DNA from 2 places in the Herbiconiux sp. FW305-C-125 genome. Region 1 is predicted to be linked to the other one. Evidence: riboswitches for the same ligand, from Rfam matches in the RefSeq annotation. Region 1 holds a riboswitch; the other holds the start of a gene.
What was found. Region 1 has a riboswitch for glycine ahead of gcvT (glycine cleavage system aminomethyltransferase GcvT). Riboswitches for the same ligand answer to the same signal wherever they lie in the genome.
Positions count from the first base shown of each region.

Region 2: another riboswitch for glycine. It lies ahead of AC3WLB_RS11835 (L-serine ammonia-lyase); the one in region 1 lies ahead of gcvT (glycine cleavage system aminomethyltransferase GcvT).

Region 1 covers NZ_JBYSYO010000007.1:54,598-57,998, reverse strand. The annotation lists gene AC3WLB_RS16930 (fatty acid desaturase) at 1-756, shown strand, start outside; gene AC3WLB_RS16925 (copper resistance CopC family protein) at 786-1,520, shown strand; glycine riboswitch at 1,588-1,682, shown strand; glycine riboswitch at 1,684-1,781, shown strand; gene gcvT (glycine cleavage system aminomethyltransferase GcvT) at 1,814-2,944, shown strand; gene gcvH (glycine cleavage system protein GcvH) at 2,950-3,321, shown strand; gene gcvP (aminomethyl-transferring glycine dehydrogenase) at 3,329-3,401, shown strand, end outside.
Region 2 covers NZ_JBYSYO010000003.1:322,330-325,730, forward strand. The annotation lists gene AC3WLB_RS11830 (FUSC family protein) at 1-636, opposite strand, end outside; gene AC3WLB_RS11835 (L-serine ammonia-lyase) at 665-2,068, opposite strand; glycine riboswitch at 2,220-2,319, opposite strand; gene AC3WLB_RS11840 (GtrA family protein) at 2,377-2,841, opposite strand; gene AC3WLB_RS11845 (polyprenol monophosphomannose synthase) at 3,058-3,401, shown strand, end outside.

The DNA.
Region 1 (3,401 bases):
GCGTTCGTGGGCATGAGCTACACCTGGTGGATGTCGAAGCACACGCGCCATCACGGCAACCCCAACGTCGTCGGCAAAGACCCGGACATCGACATCGACGTCGTGTCCTTCCTCGAAGAGGATGCGGCCACCCGCCGCGGCCCGATGGCGTGGCTGACCCGCAGGCAGGGCTTCCTCCTCTATCCGCTGCTGCTCCTCGAGGGCTTCAACCTGCACTACCACTCGTTCAGGACTTTGTTGAGCCGCCGCCCGGTGGAGGGCCGTCGGCTCGAGCTGTGGTTCATCGGCATCCGCCTGATCGCCTACCTCGCCGTCATCTTCTATTTCCTGCCGCTCGGCATGGCCTTCGCCTTCATCGGTGTGCAGCTGGCCGTGTTCGGCCTCTACATGGGGGCGTCGTTCGCCCCGAACCACGTCGGCATGACCGTGTTCCCGGCGGGCTCCCGCATCGACTTCCTCAGCAAGCAGGTGCTCTCCTCCCGCAACATCGCGGGCGGCTGGGGCATGACCGTGTTCATGGGCGGGCTCAACCTCCAGGTCGAGCACCACCTCTTCCCGAACATGGCCCGCCCGAACCTCCTGAAGGCGCGGCCCATCGTGCAGGAGTACTGCGCCACCCACAAGATCCCCTACACCCAGACGTCGCTGCTCGAGGCGCACGCCGCTGTCGTGGCGTACATGAACCGGGTGGGCAAGGCTGCGCCCGATCCCTTCGACTGCCCGGTCGTGAACCAGTACCGTCTGCGCCGCAGCTGACCCGAGCACCGACCCCGTATCGTTGTCGGGTGAGCATCTCGAGCAGCCGACCGCGATCCGTTCTCCGACTCGTCGCCCTCGGTGCCGCAGCGATCGGGATCGGCGCTCTGCTGCTGGCCGGTCCCGCCGCCGCCCAGGCGCACGACGCGCTCGAGTCGTCCTCACCCGCCGCGGGCGACTCGGTCACCACCGACCCGGGCACCGTCTCGCTCACCTTCTCGGACGCGCTCATCACCATCGGCGACGACACCAGCGGATTCGCGGTGCAGGTCGTCGACAGCGAGGGCCTGCACTACGAGTCCGGATGCGTGTCGATCGAGGGCACCTCGGTCGCCGCCCCTGTCGCGCTCGGTCTCGCAGGGGGCTACGTCGTGCTCTGGCAGGTGGTCTCCTCCGATGGGCACCCCACCTCCGGCCAGTACGACTTCGACTACGAACCCGCCTCGCAGGACGGCGCGCACGACGGACTGACCGACCCGCCCGTCTGCGGCGAGGCCTGGTCGGGGGAGCCCGACGGCGGCCCGACGGCCACCGCCACTCCGCCGGCGACGGCGGGGTCACCCGCCGCGACCGCGACCGCCGCACCCGCACCACTCGCGACGGCGGCTGCGGAGAGCGCCCCGGCGACGGATGCCCCGAACGAACCCGCCCCCGCGCTGCCCTGGCCGGTCGTCGTGCTGATCGCGCTGGCCGGGCTCGGTGTCATCGCCGCGATCGTGGTGCTCGTGCTGCGCCGGAACCAGGGCGGAACCGGCGCGGAGTGAGCCGCGCGACACCCGGGCGCGCTATGCTCGGTGGCGTAGCACCATCCAACTGAATACCGCCGGTCATTAGTCCGACGCGGGAGAGCCGAACCCTTCGTGGAACGGCACCGAAGGAGCAATCCTCCCCGATAATCTCTCAGGTCCTCGTACCGCCTCGAACTGGCCACTCTGGAAAGCAGTCCGCAGCATTGCCAGCGGCTCGCCCACGGTGAAAGCGTCGTCCCGCGACGTGAAACTCTCAGGCACGATGACAGAGGGGGAGTTCTCAGAGCAATCGCCTACCCGGAGAACTCATGCCCCCATCGACGGATTCCCCTACCCGCTATTCACCGCTGCACGCCGTGCACGTCGCGGCCGGCGCCACCTTCACCGACTTCGCCGGCTGGCAGATGCCGGTGCGCTATTCGAGCGACCTCGCCGAGCATCACGCGGTGCGCCAGGCGGCCGGCCTGTTCGATCTCTCCCACATGGCCGAGTTCCAGGTGTCCGGAACAGACGCGGGTGCCTTCCTCGACCACGCGCTGGCCGGCCTGCTCTCCGCCATCGAGATCGGGCAGGCGAAGTACTCGCTCCTGCTGGCTCCGGCCGGCGGCATCATCGACGACGTCGTGGTCTACCGCACGGGCGAGAGCGACTACCTCGTGGTCGCCAACGCGTCGAACCACGATCCCGTCGCGGCGGCGCTGGCCGAGCGGATCGACGGATTCGACGCGCAGCTGCGCGACGTCAGCGACGAGACGGCACTGATCGCCGTACAGGGGCCGGCCGCCCGGTCGATCCTGGAGCAGACGGGCGGGTTCTCCGCCCCGGGCCTTGACGGCCTGCGCTACTACCGAGCCATCGAGGGCGAGTTCCAGGGCGAGCGCGTGCTCGTGGCACGCACGGGCTACACGGGCGAGGACGGGTTCGAGCTCTACGTGCATCCGCGGTTCGCCGAAGCGCTCTGGCAGGCGGTGGCCGAGGCCGGCGCCGACGCCGGGCTCGTGCCCGCGGGTCTCGCCAGTCGCGACACCCTGCGCCTCGAAGCCGGCATGCCGCTCTACGGCCACGAGCTCTCGCTCGAGACTCTGCCGGCCCAGGCCGGCCTTGGCCGCGTGCCCGCCCTCGCCAAAGCCGAGTTCGTGGGGCGCGCCGCCGTCGAGCAGGGGCCGGCGGCGGATGCTCCGGTGCTGGTCGGTCTCACCGCCGACGGCCGGCGCGCCGCCCGCGCCGACTACCCGGTCTACGCCGACGCCGAATCCACCGAGTCGATCGGGGTGGTCACGAGCGGGGCGCTCTCGCCGACGCTCGGGCAGCCGATCGCCATGGCCTATGTCGACCCCGCCCTCGCCGAGCCGGGCACCGAGCTCAGCGTCGACATCCGCGGCACGCGTCTGGCGTACCGCACCACGACCCTCCCGTTCTACCGCCGGAAGAAGGATTGACAGACATGACTGACCAGAACGCACTCCGCTACACCGCCGAGCACGAATGGGTGCTCGTGGAGGGAAGCATCGCCACCGTCGGCATCACCGCGTACGCCGCGGCGCAGCTGGGCGACATCGTCTACCTCGACCTGCCCGCCGCCGGCACCGCCGTGGCCGGAGGCACGGTCGTGGGCGAGATCGAATCGACCAAGTCGGTGGGCGAGCTCTTCGCGCCGGTCGACGGCACCGTGGTGGAGAAGAACACCGCCGTCGAAGACGCTCCCGAACTCGTCAACAGCGATCCGCTGGGTGCCGGGTGGTTGCTCAAGGTGGAGTTCACCGAACTGCCCGAGCTGCTCACGCTCGAGCAGTACAACGCTCTGATCGGGGAATGACCGCGCGATGACGGAACAGCGTCCTTTCTCCGCCCGACACATCGGCACCGACGCGGCCGCCAAGGCCCGCATGCTCGAGA
Region 2 (3,401 bases), on a different contig from region 1:
GAGCTTGTCCATGATGGCGGCCACCTCGCGACCCAGGCCGGCGATGGCGTCGTGCGCCGGCTGCACGGCGAGCGGCGGAACGATCAGCCAGTTCACGAACACGCCGATCACCGCGCCGACGACGGTCTCGATGATGCGCTCGACCGCGTAGCCGGGCGTCTGCGCGCCGACCGAGAGCACCAGGATGGCCGTGATGGGCACCTGCACGGTGGAGGACTGCGGAAAGCGAAGCGCCCATCCCACCAATAGGGAGATGACGATGGCCGCGAGGATCAGCCAGCTCGGCGCCCCGAAAATCAGCCCGACCGTGTAGGCGACCACCACGCCCACGATCACGCCGATCGAGCGTTCCACCGCGCGGCTGAAGGACTGATTCACGCTCGGCTGCACCACGAGGATCGCCGCGATCGCCCCGAAGATCGGCGGCTCGTCGGTGGCGATGAACGAGCACGCCACCCAGGCGATGATGGCGGCCGCCGCGGTCTTGAGCACCTGGAGCAGGGGCGTGCGAGCGGATGCCTGGAACGACCGCACCGGCGCCATCGACGCCTGCGCCACCGACCGCCAGCGTGCACGGGGGCCCGGGCCGGGGTCGCTCATACCGCCGGCACCGCCCGTCGTTCCGCCCGCGCTCACTCCTCCACAGTAGCCGCGCGCCCCGGGCTCAGCACTCGACGACGTTGACCGCGAGGCCGCCGAGCGCGGTCTCCTTGTACTTGTCGCTCATGTCGCGGCCGGTCTCGCGCATGGTGGTGATCACCTGGTCGAGGCTGACGTGATGACTGCCGTCGCCCCAGAGCGCCATCTTGGCGGCGTTGATCGCCTTCGAGGCGGCGATGGCGTTGCGCTCGATGCAGGGGATCTGCACCAGCCCGCCGATCGGGTCGCAGGTGAGACCGAGGTTGTGCTCCATCGCGATCTCGGCCGCGTTCTCGACCTGCTCCGGGGTGCCGCCCATCACTTCGGCGAGTCCCGCCGCCGCCATGGACGACGCCGAGCCCACCTCGCCCTGGCACCCGACCTCCGCGCCCGAGATCGACGCCTGTTCCTTGTAGAGCACACCCACCGCCGCGGCGGCGAGCAGGAACCGCACGCAGACGTCGTCGTCGTCGAGCCCGTTCTCCGGCAGGTACGTGCGGGCGTAGTGCAGCACAGCCGGCACGATGCCCGCTGCACCGTTGGTGGGGGCCGTCACCACGCGGCCACCCGACGCGTTCTCCTCGTTCACCGCGAGGGCCACGAGGTTCACCCACTCCTGCCAGAACTCGGGCGCACCGTTCGGGTCGGCCGCCCGCAGCCGTTCCCGCCACTCGGGCGCACGCCGGCGCACCTGGAGCCCTCCCGGCAGCACCCCGGAGCGCGCGAGGCTCGTCGCGACGCACTCGTCCATCACGTCCCGGATGCCCAGCAGCCGCGTCGTCACCTCCGCCGCCGCCCCCTCCCCGCCGCCGCCGGCCAGCGCGACCTCGTTAGCCAGCATGACGTCAGCGAAGCCGACCCCCCGAACCCGGCAGTGCTCGAGCAGCTCGGCGGCCGTGCGGAACGGGAAGGGCGCCGTGATTGCCGCACCACCGCCTCCCCGTGCGGCCGCGCCCTCATCGCCCTCCCGTTCCACGAACCCGCCGCCGACCGAGTAGTACGTCTCCTCGGCCAGCACGGCCCCGTCCGCCCCGAACGCGGTGAACCGCACACCGTTCGTGTGTCGCGGCAGCACGGTGAGCGGATGCATGACCACGTCGCGCTCGGTCAGCGCGATCGGCAGCCGCCCGGCCAGCCGGGTGACGCCGTCGGCCGCAATGGCGGCGCGCCGCGCATCCACCTCGGCCGGCGTCACGGTCTCGGGTCGCAGCCCTTCGAGCCCGAGCAGCACCGCGGTGGGTGTGCCGTGCCCGGGCCCGGTGGCCGCGAGCGAGCCGTAGAGGTCGACTCGCACGGCCTCCACCGCCTCGAGGCGGCCGCCGTCGAGAAGACCCTCGACGAAATATGCCGCAGCACGCATGGGCCCGACGGTGTGGGAGCTCGACGGGCCGATGCCCACCGAGAAGAGATCGAAGATGCTGAGCGTCACGGGACTCCATTCGAGGTCGGCGCGTGGTCGCGCCGCTGGGTGTCCCTCTCCGCTCTGTACCTGACCTGAGAGATTCCACGGCGATCGCCGCTTGCCCCGTCGGTGGAACGCCGGCGGCAGTGCCCCGCCGGAACTCGCTCTCCAGAGTCGCCCAACGGCAGCGGTGCTGGGGCCTGAGAGTTTCCCGGAGAGGAATTGCTCCTACGGCGCCGACCCGACGGCTCTCGGGCGGACTCTCCCGCTGCTGTTCGAAGGCTTGTTGAATTTGTTGGTGCCAGTTGATTGCTGCCGAACCTACCAGACTCAGTTCACGAGATCGAGGTGGTCTTCCCCGCGGCCTCGACCCGGGCATCCGGAACCCGCACCCGGTGCTCGCCGAATACCCACATCCGGTAGAGCACGAAGCGGAACACCGCACCGAGCGCCAGGCCGATCACGTTGCCGGAGATGTTGTCGGCGAGCAGCGACGTGAAGTGCAGCACGTAGTGCGAGAACCACAGGCACGCCAGGCCGATGCCCATTCCCGCGATGCTCACCGCGAAGAACTCGATGCTCTCGCGGAGCATGTCGGCGCGGCGGCGCTCTTTGAACGTCCAGTACCGGTTGCCGAGCCAGTTCACGAGGATGGCGAGGGCGGTGGAGATGAGTTTCGCGATGACCGGGCCCTCGTGCATGTGGGACGGATCCATGACGGTGGTGCGCAGGAGGTTGAAGACCCCCACGTCCACGACGAAACCGACGCCGCCCACGAGGCCGAACCGCACGAATTCCACAGCGAGAATGCGAAGGCGCGACTTCGTTACGGGCGCACTTGTCATAGCGAGAAAACCGTTCTTACATGTGAACTAAGAGAGTGGAACTTTTCGTATCTTCCAAGAGAATGCTGAGCGTAGCTGGGGAAAATGAACAGAAAGCATCGATACGCTTTCCAGCGCCGCCGGTCCGGCAGCACCTGATCGATTGAGGAAACTATGGCGAAAACTGTCGTGGTGATACCGACTTACAACGAAATCGGCTCCATCGCCAGTGTCACGGCGCGAGTCCTCGCCGCCGAGACCGGTGTCGAGGTGCTGATCGTCGATGACAACTCCCCCGACGGCACCGGCCAGCTGGCCGACGATCTGGCAGCCGACGACGCGCGCATCCACGTGCTCCACCGCACCGAGAAGAACGGGCTGGGTGCCGCGTACGCCGCGGGGTTCCGCTGGGCGCTGGCCCGCGACTACGACTTCGTGGTCGAGATGGATGCCGACGGCTCGCACCAGCCCGAGGAGCTCCCCCGGCTCACCGCCCTCCTTCGGGGCGGCGCCGACATGGCCATCGGCACCCGCTG